DNA from 3 places in the Neobacillus sp. NPDC093182 genome. Region 3 is predicted to be linked to each of the others. Evidence: predicted binding sites of a transcription regulator. Region 3 holds the regulator's gene; each other region holds the start of a gene.
What was found. The regulator Rex, encoded in region 3, represses fermentation and respiration genes when NADH is low (regulators of the CRP and FNR family bind a similar motif). The targets are predictions, from matches to a motif close to TTGTGAAATATTTCACAA.
Positions count from the first base shown of each region.

Region 1 (4,545 bases), on a different contig from region 3:
TACCGCCCCCTCTATGCCCATTCTAGGTACAGTTAACGTTATCTCCGTACCAGCCCCTTCTTTACTATCTACCTGCAGCGATGCTTGTATCTTTTCGGCCGCTTCGTTCATGTGCAATATCCCAAAATGGGGATGATTTCGTGCTTTAATCATCGCCTGAAAAAGTGAAAATCCACTTCCATTATCTTTTACCTTTAAGAGGACATGTTCCTTTTGAAAGCTAATTAATATATCAATCTTTGTTGCCTCTGCATGTTTCAGTGCGTTTTGGGTACTTTCTTGGAAAATATCAAAAATAATTTTTTCCACCATCGGACTGAGGTGGAACACTGGACCTCTGGTTTCTAACTTTATAGGCACACTGTGTTCCTTTTGGATCCCATTAATTTTTGTTGCTATCGCCGATAAAAGCCCTTCTCTATCTGTTGGATATGGGCGGAGGGCATAAATAGACTCCCTTACTTCTTTAAGGCACTTTCGTAACTTAACAGTGCTTTCAACCATCAACTGTTGAGACTCTTCAGGTGTTTTCATGAATTTCCGATTGGCTGTATCTAGATTCATAATCGCTCCGGCAAGTGATTGTGCCACACCATCATGGATATCTCTGGCAATCCGATTTCTTTCCTCTAAAATCAACCTTTTTTCCTGTTCCGCAATCAGCCATCTTGTCTTAATTAATACAGCTAATTGATTTGCAAGCGTAGCAGCCGCCTGCTTATCTTCTTCAACAAAGCTTTTCGTTCGGCTCCTTCCAAATATAAAAAGTCCAACGATCTCCTCCTCCAACATTAAAGGCGCATATAATAAGGAATGAATCTCAGGATCCAATAATCCATTAGCAGGACCCCCTGACTCTTTTGTATTCGGATAAACTCTTAAACTTTTTATTTTATCGAAACCCTGAATCCTTTCATCACTTAAAGATAGATTTTCTACTGCTAAACCTACCGCAAACTTTAAATTCCAACTATCCCTATCTTTTTTTAACAATACCCATGCATCTACATCAATAAATTCCTTTAGATTGTCCTTCAAAAAATCCAGCCAATCTGCAGCAGCCATTTTCTTATTTAGTTCTGAAGAAATGCTAAATAGTGCTTTAAGTTTAGCCTTTTCCCTCTTTAAATTCGCAATAATTGAACTTAATAAGGCAAAGCACACAAGGGGGGAAAAGAAGAAAAAAAAGGCGATTGCGTCGATTTCACCTCTGTTTTGATTCCCAAAAAGATGAAAGAAAAAAAGGTAAATAAAAGAAAATGTCAAACTATTAACTTCCTGCCCTGTTTTTTGCCACCAATCCCGAAAATTATAGGTTTGCGGCCTAATCATTAGAAGGAGATCCACAAGTACATTATTCATAACGTAAAAAGGAACCATAATAGAGGTGAAATGAATGATGCCGATCAGCACCTTTGGTTTTCCATCCATTGAATAATGTGAAAACAAATAATCGCCAATCACATAGGCAAAATAAAAACTGACGATTAATAAAGCAGGATTAAAAAACACAATCCGGAGCGGCCGCTTTTTGAACAAATTTACAGCACAGACAACAAGTGCATAGGTAAAAATGGTGTATGCCAGACCTTCCATAACATAAATAGCATAGACAAGAGGAAAGGAAATGGTGATCGTTCCCTTCCATACAGGAAGGGGAAACAGTTCCACAATGAATAAGAAAATAACTAGAAGGACTAAAATCATTGCCTGATTTATTTCTGCTAATTTTAATAAACCATGTTTTACGAAAAACCAGCCGCCGACGCACGAGACGACTAGTAAAAATAGCTTAGACTGCCGTTCCTTAATCTGTAAGGCTGAAGACTCAATCATCCATTCCTCTCCCTATCATTAAAAAATTTTTAATATTCTGTTAAAAATGTACCTAATACATTCTTCGTTAACAAGTGATTTTTTAATAGGTTAATTGGGAAATTTTGTTGTCGCAAAAAATCCCAGACCGGTCCAATGACTTTCACTGACCGATACTGGGACAAACCCTTTAGGTTTGTTATTACTATTATGGCAAATGAATGGTTCATTTCCTATTCTGCTAAAGGATTATTCTTCCGTACTACTTTTGTAGTACCTAGTTTCCACGCAATCTCCACATTGTTGTCACCCGTTTGTCACTCTATTAATCCATTATTATAGTAAGATAAAGGTAGTTAGAAAATAATTACAGTAGTGGATTTTGGCAAGAATTTATCTGGTTTATCACTTTGCCACGTTTAAATCAAAGATAATATGTGAAAACATTCACAATAGTAAAATATAAACTTGATAAAAATGAAAAGGGTGGCTTATATGAAGTATGATTTAGTCCTTTTACACGCCCCAAGTGTATATGACTTTCGTAAAAATTCACTGCTTGCAGGTCCGATCAGCGATGTCGTGCCGTCATCACCGGTATTCGAAATGTATCCCATTGGTCTAACAAGTATTGCTGACTATTTAGAACGGTTCGGCCTTCGTGTAAAAATTATCAATATCGCGAACCGGATGCTGATGAGTGAAAAATTTGATGTAGAAAAGAAGCTTAAAAAAATCAAAACACGTGCTTTCGGAATTGACCTTCATTGGCTGCCGCATGCACATGGCAGTATTGAGTTGGCTAAGATAGTTAAGAAACTTCATCCTGATACACCGATGATTTTCGGGGGCTTATCTGCTACCTATTATCATAAAGAGCTTATTAAATATCCTTTTATTGATTTCGTTATGCGTGGCGACTCAACAGAAAAGCTTATGCTGCTGCTGATGAATAAATTGGAACTTGGAAATATGCACTATGCTGACATTCCAAATCTAACCTGGAAAAAAGGCAGTGAGATTGGTTATAACCCCATCACTTATGTACCAAAGGATTTGGATGATATTGATGTACCAGGCTATCGTTACACCGTCCGCTCTGTCTTTAAATATCGTAACTTCCTTGATCCACTGCCGTACAATGGCTGGCTGCAATATCCAAATACGGCATTACTGACAGCAAGAGGCTGCTCGCAAAACTGTCTCATCTGCGGCGGTTCAAAGGACGCTTATGATCAAAACTGCGGAAGAAGCTCTTTAGCGTTGCGGTCGCCAGAAAAGCTTGTCGAAGACATTCAATTTATTTCACGCTTCAGCCGTGCACCAATCTTTATCCTGCATGACCTTCGCCAGGGAGGACGTGAATATGTAAAAGAATTTTTCAGCCGTCTTAAAGAGCTTACTCTCAAAAATGAAATCGTGTTTGAAATATTCCAATATGCGGGCGAAGAATTTTTCCAAATGATGAATGAAAGTTGTCCAAAATACAGCATTGAAATTACGCTTGAAACCCATGATGAAAAAATCAGACACTACAATGGGAAGTTTAATTGTACGAATCCTAAAGTGATTGAAACGCTTAATTTCGCCTTAAAACATGGTGCCAAAAAAATCGATTTATTCTTCATGACAGGTATTCCTAGCCAGACCTACCAAAGTGCGATTGAAAACATTGATTTCTGTGAAGAAATCCATCTGGCCTGTAATCAAGATCCTAGACTTTTCTACTTTGTCGCGCCGCTTGCACCGTTCCTAGACCCTGCAAGCCCAGCTTTTGAAAATCCAGAGCTTCACGGCTTTAAAAAATTCTGTCATACCCTTGAGGACCACCGCAAGGCGATTACCCAGCCATCATGGAAGCATATGCTAAGCTATGAAACAACACAGATGACACGCGATGATATCTTGAACTCAACCTATGATTCTGCGCAAAAACTTAATGATTTTAAATTAAAATATGGTCTGATTGACCAAGCTGGCTACGAAGAAATTAAAGGCAAGATTGAAAAATCTCCAGCCTACATTGAAAAGATTGATTATGTCCTTTCTCTTTCTGAGGCAGAACAGCAAGTGGAATTAGCAAAGATTCATAAAGAAATTGAAGAATTAAATAAATATAGTATTTGTGGTAAGAACGAGTTAAAGTGGGAGGTTCAAAAAAATTATGCGAACTTCTTCTCCCTTGCATTAGTTGGTTTAGAGCAGCTGTATGAAGAGTATGCAATTAAAATCAAACATGCCTTCCAGCCAAAGCTTCGCCATCAATTCAAACTAGAAACACAACATCAGAACGCAAAAATGTAATCAAAAAAGACGTGTGAAGCACACGTCTTTTTAATGCCCGCCTAGGTAGGCCATTCTTATTTGGTCACTTTGATTTAATTCATCGGAAGAGCCTGAAAGGACAATTTTTCCTGTCTCAATAACATAGGCACGGTCTGCAATCGATAATGCCATGTTCGCATTCTGCTCCACCAACAGGATGGTAGTACCAGACTTGTTAATCTCTTCAATGATTCTAAAAATCGTCTTAACTAAAAGGGGAGCTAGTCCCATTGAAGGCTCGTCTAATAGTAAGAGCTTCGGACGTGCCATCAAGGCTCTGCCCATTGCAAGCATTTGCTGCTCACCGCCTGATAGTGTACCAGACAGCTGCTTACGCCGCTCTAGCAGACGCGGGAACAGGTTGTAGACCTTCTCAAAGTCCTCTTTAATGCCTTGCTTATCTTT
Region 1 is NZ_JBIVOI010000004.1:227,959-232,503, forward strand. Features, by position in the region: gene ACIQAA_RS10215 (GAF domain-containing sensor histidine kinase) at 1-1,836, opposite strand, end outside; gene ACIQAA_RS10220 (TIGR04190 family B12-binding domain/radical SAM domain protein) at 2,311-4,119, shown strand; gene ACIQAA_RS10225 (ABC transporter ATP-binding protein) at 4,150-4,545, opposite strand, start outside.
Region 1: the regulator Rex is predicted to act here: its motif matches at 2,251-2,268, upstream of ACIQAA_RS10220 (TIGR04190 family B12-binding domain/radical SAM domain protein).

Region 2 (4,545 bases), on a different contig from region 3:
TATCACTTTTGAAATTTTCCATATGTAATCAACTCCTTTAAAACCATATTATTAGAGTACACCATATTCATTTATCCTCAAAATATCGTTCATTTTTAACAAAAAACCCCTACGAATTATCGTAAGGCTTTCTCACAGTTACTGCTGATATTGTACCCGGTGAAGGCTTGCAAAAATACCGCCTTGTTGTATTAACTCGTCATGACCGCCTTCCTCAGCAATACCATCTTCGGTCACGACAATGATCCGGTCAGCATTCCGAATCGTTGCAAGTCTATGTGCAATAATCAAGGTTGTTCTATTTTTAGCAAGTTCATTCAATGCTTCTTGAATTACCATTTCTGTTTCAGTATCTAGTGCTGAAGTTGCTTCATCGAGGATTAAAATAGGAGGATTCTTCAAAAACATCCTTGCAATGGCAAGTCTTTGTTTTTGACCGCCGGATAGCTTTAATCCGCGTTCTCCGATTTCTGTATCATATCCATCAGGCAGTGATTGAATAAATTTTTCAAGATGAGCACGTTTTGCAGCATCAATTATTTCATCATCTGTAGCATTTCTCTTTCCGTATGCAATATTTTCTCTGATGGTCCCTGTAAAAAGAAAGACATCTTGTTGAACAATACCGATTTGAGAGCGCAGTGATTTTTTTGTGATGTTACGAATATCGAATCCATCAATCATAATGCTGCCCTTGCTGACATCATAAAACCTCGGAATTAATGAACAAATGGTGGTTTTACCTGCCCCTGATGGTCCGACAAACGCAATCGTTTCGCCTGCACGAATGTCCAAGTTTATATTTTCAAGCACTGATTTTTGCTTATCATAGCTGAAAGTAACATCTTTAAAGGCTATATCCCCGCTAAGTGCAGCTACTTCAATCGCATCTTCCGTATCTTTAACTTCTGGCTCAGAATCAATAATCTCCGTAAAACGTTTAAATCCTGCCATGCCTTTTGGATACAATTCCATGATAGCGCTAATTTTATCGATAGGTTTAAATAGAACATTTACATAAAGAACAAATCCGACAAGTTCCCCGTAAGTAAGCTGACCTGTGAAGCTAAGCCAAGCACCATAAACAAGTACAATTATCGTAATAAGTCTTGTCATCATATAAATACCCGATAGACTGAAAGACATCACGCGATATCCAACTAGTTTTGCATTTCGATATTTATGATTATTTTTTCGAAATCTTGCAATCTCAAAATCTTCATTTGTAAATGATTGAACCACACGGCTTCCTGAAACACTATCTTCCACTCTAGCATTTACATCTGCAATGCTTGTGTACATATGACTCCAGGCTTTATTCATCTTTAGATTACAGACTACAACTAATAATGCCAATAACGGTAAAATCAAAACAGCAACAAGTGCTAGTTGCACATTGATCGTCAGCATAATCCAGAATGCACCGATAAACGTCATTACCGCAATGAAAACATCCTCAGGTCCATGGTGTGCAAGTTCACCCAGGTCAAAAAGGTCATTGGTAATCCTGCTCATAATATGCCCGGTCTTGGTATTATCGAAAAAGCGGAACGACTGTTTTTGTACATGCTCAAAAAGTTCTTGTCTCATATCTGTTTCAATATTAATACCAAGCTTGTGACCCCAGTAGTTCACAACAAACTGCAAGAAGGTACTAAGGATATAAACCGTTAGCAGCGCTATACTGACAGTTACAATGGTTTGCCACTCTCCTCCGGGTAGCAGTTCATCAATAAACCATGATACTGCAAGTGGAAAGGCTAACTCTAAAACCGCTACAACGACTGCACTGCTAAAATCTAGAATAAAAAGCTTTTTATGCGGTTTGTAATAGGAAAAGAAACGTCGAATCATCGCAGATCTCCTTTTTATGTAAGTACTTGGATTATATGAAAATATTTAGAAAATTACAATCAAAAAACCACCTAGAATAACTTCAGGTGGAATTCATTTTATTCTATATTTTATTAATGATGGTGGTGATGGCCGCCCTTTGATGGGTTGGTAATCAGCCATTCTTCCTTTGGAACATGAAACAGTTGAATCCATACACCATCAAGATATTCCTCACGAGTATCTAGAATGATATCTATGTCCTTATCTGTTTTTACCACTTCATCATGCTCTGTTGGAGTATCCAGCATTAAATCATAATGGGCATGGTCGCCATGCATATTGGTTACATACACACGGAACAATTTCCCTTCTGCTTCTGGACCTTCTAGCATTTTTTTCAAAGCTTTCGCTGCATGGCGATTAATTTTGACTTTCATGTTTGTCTCTCCTATTCCATTGGTATACATATTCATTATCCCATTAATTTGCAAAAATAGACAATTATTTTATTATTGCAACTTCCAGGCCATTTTATATTGGAATTTAAAACCTTAACAAATTTGTCACAAATTCTTCAAAAAACGTATATAAACATCACACCTTTGTTGTTAATATTGTGGTACGGGATAATAACACTAATTATATAGTTATTATTAGGTAGTAATAATTTTTGATAAATCCGAAAACAAGTTTGTGAATGAATTCACGAATAACCACAGTGATTATTAATGAGAGGAGTTATAAAAAATGCACAAAAAGGGTATTAAAATGGCTTTCTTTACAGTGTTCTTTACAATCATCACGATATTATCTGGTTGTGAGCCATTACTTGTCTTGGATCCTAAAGGACCTCAAGCAGAAAGACAGGCAAGCGACATCCTATTATCGATAGGGGTTATGGCTTTTATTGTCATTGTTGTTTTTGCATTGTTAGTCTATATGTTAGTGAAATATCGTGCTTCTAAACAAAAAGCAGATTATGAACCACCTCATATTGAAGGAAACCTTTGGGTTGAGGTCATTATGGTAGGTATTCCAGTATTAATCGTTGCTTTCCTATCTTATGTATCCGTTCAAAGTAACTATATTGTTGAGGCAAAACCAAAAGGATACGAAGATAAGGAACCATTGGTCGTTTATGCTTCATCCTCGAACTGGAAGTGGCACTTTAGTTACCCAGAAGAAGGCATTGAAACAGTAAATTACTTATATATCCCAACAGACCGACCACTGGAATTTAAACTATATTCATATGGACCCATTACTAGTTTTTGGATTCCACAACTTGGGGGACAAAAATATGCAATGGGTGACCATGTAACAACTTTACATTTAGCCGCAGATGTCCCTGGTGAATTCATGGGGCGAAATGCAAACTTCTCGGGTAAAGGATTTGCTGAAAATACCTTCAATGTAACAGCCATGTCTCAAGAGGATTTTGATGACTGGGTAAAAGAAGTAAAAGAAACTGCAAAACCGATTACAGAGGAAAAATTCGAAGAATTATTAGAACCAGGTCATCTAGGGCAGCAAACATACACTGGGACTCACCTAGAGTTTTCACCGCCGCCAGCTGGCCATGATCATAGCGAAGAAACACCTGAAACAGAAACTCACACAGAATCCCATACCGGACATGAAGGTATGAGTCATTAATATTAAAAGTAATCTTCCCTTGAAAGGAGATATAATAAATGGATTTCTTTGATCGATTTGCCGTTCCACATCCAAGTCTTGCGATTTATGCTTCGATGGCTGCCATCGGACTTACAATAATCGCCGTTATTGCCGGATTAACTTATTTTAAAAAATGGGGCTACCTATGGCGTGAGTGGCTGACAACTGTTGACCACAAACGAATTGGTATTATGTATCTGCTCTCTGCCCTCCTTATGCTATTCCGAGGCGGAGTTGACGCCATCATGATGCGTGCTCAGCTGGCAGTACCTGAAAATACACTGCTCGACGCTCAGCACTACAATGAAATTTTCACTACACACGGGATCGTAATGATTCTCTTTATGGCAATGCCATTCATCATGTTCTTTATGAACTTTGTTGTTCCACTACAAATTGGAGCACGCGATGTGGCCTTCCCACGTTTGAACGCATTAAGCTTTTGGTTATTCTTTATGGGTGCGATGTTATTCAACATTTCATTCGTTGTCGGCGGCTCACCTGACGCAGGCTGGACCTCTTACTTCCCGCTTGCAGGTAACGAATTCAGTACATCTGTCGGTACCAATTATTATATGATTGCGATTCAGATTGCTGGTATTGGTACATTAATGACCGGTATTAACTTTATTACTACCATTCTCAAAATGAGAGCACCTGGTATGACATTAATGAAAATGCCAATGTTTACTTGGTCTGCTTTAATTGCCAACGTCATCATCGTATTCGCATTTCCAGTTTTAGCCGTTTTACTTGCAATGGGAACGCTGGATCGTCAATTTGGAACACATTTCTTTACTATGGATAATGGCGGTATGGATATGCTTTGGGCGAACATTTTCTGGGTTTGGGGACACCCTGAAGTATATATCTTAATCCTGCCGGCTTTCGGTATTTATAGTGAAGTTATCTCAACCTTTGCACGTCGTAACCTATATGGTTATAAATCTATGGTCGGCTCAATGGTTATTATCTCGTTACTATCATTCTTAGTTTGGGCGCACCATTTCTTTACCATGGGGCAAGGTGCAT
Region 2 is NZ_JBIVOI010000011.1:69,789-74,333, forward strand. Features, by position in the region: gene ACIQAA_RS19795 (Cof-type HAD-IIB family hydrolase) at 1-22, opposite strand, end outside; gene ACIQAA_RS19800 (ABC transporter ATP-binding protein) at 139-1,854, opposite strand; gene ACIQAA_RS19805 (iron-sulfur cluster assembly accessory protein) at 1,968-2,273, opposite strand; gene qoxA (cytochrome aa3 quinol oxidase subunit II) at 2,584-3,492, shown strand; gene qoxB (cytochrome aa3 quinol oxidase subunit I) at 3,531-4,545, shown strand, end outside.
Region 2: the regulator Rex is predicted to act here: its motif matches at 2,528-2,545, upstream of qoxA (cytochrome aa3 quinol oxidase subunit II).

Region 3 (4,545 bases):
TTTCAATCCCTTTACGGATACCCATTGGGTTAGCACCAGCTGTAACGTTCTTTAATCCTTCACGAATCATAGCTTGAGCAAGAACAGTTGCAGTTGTTGTTCCGTCCCCAGCAACATCGTTTGTTTTGCTAGCTACTTCAGCAACAAGCTTAGCACCCATGTTTTCAAAAGCGTCTTCTAATTCGATTTCCTTCGCGATTGTTACACCATCATTTGTAATAAGCGGTGAACCGAATTTCTTCTCAAGAACCACGTTACGTCCTTTTGGTCCAAGAGTTACTTTTACTGTATCTGCCAATGCGTCTACACCACGAAGCATTGCGCGGCGTGCATCTTCACTAAACTTAATTTCTTTAGCCATGTTCAAAAAACCTCCTCGTATTTTTTAAACTCAATATTGTTTTAAAAAATCCTTATTGTCCAACTACAGCAAGGATATCGTTTTCGCGTAAAATTAAATATTCGTTTCCTTCAAACTTCACTTCTGTACCAGAGTATTTTGAGAAGATAATACGATCGCCTACAGAAACTTCAAGAGCAACACGTTCGCCGCTTTCAAGCACTCGGCCTGTACCTACGGCAACAACTTTTCCTTCTTGAGGCTTTTCCTTAGCTGAGTCTGGTAACACGATACCGCTTGCAGTTTTTTCTTCTGATTCGACAAGCTCAATGACAATACGATCACCTAGTGGTCTTAACAAATCAAACAACCTCCTCAAATAGATATGTAATTCTGACTTATTAGCACTCTCTTAACTTGAGTGCTAACACAATTCTTATAATAATAAATGGAAAAAAATTTTGCAAGTATGAAGCAGCAATTTTTTATTATTTTTTGCAACCTTACAAGTATGTGATTTACACGTGGGAATATACATAGTTTTTCCGATAACCTTAAAAATTGAAACAACCTTGCTTTTATTAGTACAATGAAGAATAGGGTAAAATATTTTCATTAGCTGCTTAAAGGAGATTTATTAATTTGAAAAGGGAATATTGGATTATTTTAATTGTCTATATAGCCATGCAGTTATCAAGCCTAGTGGGAATTCCAGGACTGATGTTCCTATTTGGCTACTTAGGAATAAATCAAGGGCTCGTTGTCCCCTATTGGTTAATTTTCAGCTTCACCCTTGCTCTGGTTATTATTCTTTTCTTATTACGAAGAGAAATAAAGAAACCAGGGTTGAATGAAAGAGGCAGTTCCTTTGGCTTTGCTGCCATCTGGGCTGTATTTGGTGTCTTCCTAGCCTTATTTGCCCAAGCTCTCGCTGCGAATATTGAACGGCTGATCGGGGTTGAAATGGGCTCAGAAAACACACAGCAAATTCTCAACATCATTGAATCCTTTCCACTTGCCATCTTAGTCAGTTCAGTAATTGGCCCAATATTAGAGGAAATTGTTTTTCGAAAAATTATTTTCGGCACTCTCCATAAACGGTTTAACTTTTTCTTCTCAGCGTTAATCAGCTCGGTTATTTTCGCCTTAGCCCATATGGAACCGCATCATGTGCTTCTCTATTCTGCAATGGGCTTCACTTTTGCATTTCTCTATGTAAAAACAAAACATATCCTTGTACCGATTTTTGCCCATGTTGCGATGAATACATTAGTTGTCGTCATACAGTCCGTTTATAAAGATGACATTGATAAAATTATTCGTGAGGCAGAAGGTATTCAAAACTTTATCGGAGGCTTTCTATGAGACGATCACCCTTGTTTTCCGGAATCATTTATATTGTACTTGGCTGCTTATTTACTTATTTTGCAGTTGAAGATGTCACCCAAAACGGATGGGGGTTCTTCAGTTACCTGCTCGTTTTACTTGCCACCTTTGACTTCGGATCTGGTTTAAGAATGATTTTCTTTTACAATAGATATAAAGACAAAATAAAAAAGTAGGATCATTAAAAAGCCTTTTCACTTTACTTGTGAAAAGGTCTTTTTTGTTTTTATTCTTCTATTTCCTCTGTAGGGTAGTGCTTCAGGAAGTAAATAAGTGATTGTAATTCAACAGCCAAGTCGATATGATGAACGCGAATAGATGAAGGAACATTTAACCTTGCAGGCGTGAAATTCAATATCGCCTTAATATTAGATTGTACGAGTCGATCCGTAATCAGCTGAGCCACTGGTGCAGGTACGGTCAGGATGGCAACATGGATTTCATCATTGCTTAAAACCTTCTCGAGCTCATCCATATGAAACACAGGCACATCTCGGATCGTTGTTCCCATTTTGTTCGGATCAACATCAAAAGCACATTCAATTTTTGTATTATTATTTTTTAAAAAGTTATAGTTTAGAAAGGCGGTTCCAAGATTTCCTACACCAATTAACGCTACTTTTGTTAATTCATCTTGATCTAGTGTTTTCCGAAAGAACGTTAATAGGTAGTTGACATTGTAGCCATATCCCTTTTTCCCTAAGGCACCAAAATAAGAAAAATCCCGGCGAATCGTTGCCGAATCCACCTTCACTGCCTCACTTAATTCCGCAGACGAAACCCTCTGTTTACCGGAAGAATGCAGATTCTTTAAAAATCGATAATATAAGGGCAGCCGTTTTGCTGTCGCTTGTGGTATTTTCATTGTTTCATTACTCATATTCTCCCACCCCTCATAAATAGTTGTTCATTTATCTAACTTGTTCTGTTCGGTGGAAATCCCCATTTTTCCCGCCGGTTTTTTCAACCAGATAGGTTTTTCCAATGACCATACCTTTATCCACTGCTTTACACATATCATAAACAGTTAAAGCACAAGTGGACGCAGCTGTTAACGCTTCCATTTCAACACCTGTATTTCCTTTTGTTTTGACAGAAGCTGCAATATTTAATGTAAAAGCCGTATCATGTTCTTTTTCCCAGGAGAAGGATATATTTACCCCCGTCAAAGGTATAGGATGGCACATCGGGATTAAGTCCCAGGTTTTCTTTGCCCCCATCACGGCAGCAACTTGTGCTACTGCAAGAACATCGCCCTTTTTCATTTCATTATTTGTTATTTTTTCATATATTTCTTTACTAACCGTAATGCTGGAATGAGCAAGTGCCGTACGAGCACTTTCTGGCTTATCACTAACGTCCACCATTTTCGCTCTTCCTTCTTCGTTAAAATGAGTAAATTCAGACATAAACAATATCCTCCCACAAAATCATACTATATTTTTAACAATTTGTCTGTGAAACTTTGAACGAATGATGAAAAATTTACATTTCTTTCTTTCGAGATATTTTCTTATTTTCTCCAACACTAAGACACTTTATTGCCTGCATTGTTGGAATAAGGTACACTTATTTTAGTAATAGAGGTGAAAAGCAATGATATTATTACAAGTTAATCAACTAGCAAAATACTATGGTGCAGACCTAATTTTATCGAATATAAAACTAGAATTACAAACTCGGGACCGTGTTGCACTTGTCGGGCGAAACGGTGCAGGGAAATCGACATTATTAAAAATTATTGCTGGGCATTTGTCACATGATGGCGGAGAAATCATTAAGCCAAAGGGAGTAAGCATTGGTTATTTAGCCCAGAATACAGGACTAGAGTCGAATTTGTCGATCTGGGATGAAATGCTGACAGTTTTCGACGAACTGAGAAGTATGGAAGCAGCAATTCGACACCTCGAGGTTCAAATGTCAGATCCTGCTGCTATTGAGGACACTAGCAGATACGAGAGAATCCTAAATGAGTACGATCAGCTGCAAGTGAAATTTAAAGAGCAGGGCGGTTATCAGTATGAAGCAGATATTCGCTCCATCCTGCACGGATTGAATTTCCACGATAGTGCGGTCATGATCTCTTCCTTAAGCGGCGGACAGAAAACGCGCCTTGCCTTGGGGAAACTACTTTTAACCAAGCCAGATATTTTAATCCTGGACGAGCCTACCAACCATCTTGATATTGATACTTTATCTTGGCTCGAACAGTATTTACAAGGCTATGATGGGGCGATCTTAATTGTGTCCCATGACCGTTATTTTCTAGATAAAGTCGTAACGCAGGTTTATGAAGTTTCACGTAAGCAAATTCAAAAATTCATTGGAAACTATAGTGCATATCTAGACCAAAAAGCTGCCAATTATGAACGCGATTTAAAGCTATATGAGAAGCAGCAGCAGGAGGTTGCTAATCTTCAAGATTTTATCCAGCGCAACCTAGCCCGTGCGTCTACGACGAAACGAGCTCAGAGCCGGCGTAAAAAACTTGAGAAAATGGATTTGATGGACCGTCCATTAGGGGATGAGAAATCTGCCACCTTCTCCTTTGAAATTGAGAAACAAACCGGAAATGATGTACTGACAGTGGACTCCTTAGCAGTTGGTTATGATGGACAAAATGTATCTGAGAATATTTCGTTGCGGGCATATCGAGGTGAAAGCATTGCCTTAGTTGGTCCAAACGGAATTGGAAAGTCTACTCTTTTAAAAACCATCATCAAAAAACTGCCTGCACTAGCTGGCACTATTCAATATGGTGCAAATCTAGCAATTGGGTATTATGACCAGGAACAGGCAGAGTTGACCTCGAATAAGCG
Region 3 is NZ_JBIVOI010000021.1:113,960-118,504, forward strand. Features, by position in the region: gene groL (chaperonin GroEL) at 1-361, opposite strand, end outside; gene groES (co-chaperone GroES) at 414-701, opposite strand; gene ACIQAA_RS28515 (CPBP family intramembrane glutamic endopeptidase) at 983-1,705, shown strand; gene ACIQAA_RS28520 (YdiK family protein) at 1,702-1,902, shown strand; gene ACIQAA_RS28525 (redox-sensing transcriptional repressor Rex) at 1,953-2,606, opposite strand; gene moaC (cyclic pyranopterin monophosphate synthase MoaC) at 2,638-3,135, opposite strand; gene ACIQAA_RS28535 (ABC-F family ATP-binding cassette domain-containing protein) at 3,323-4,545, shown strand, end outside.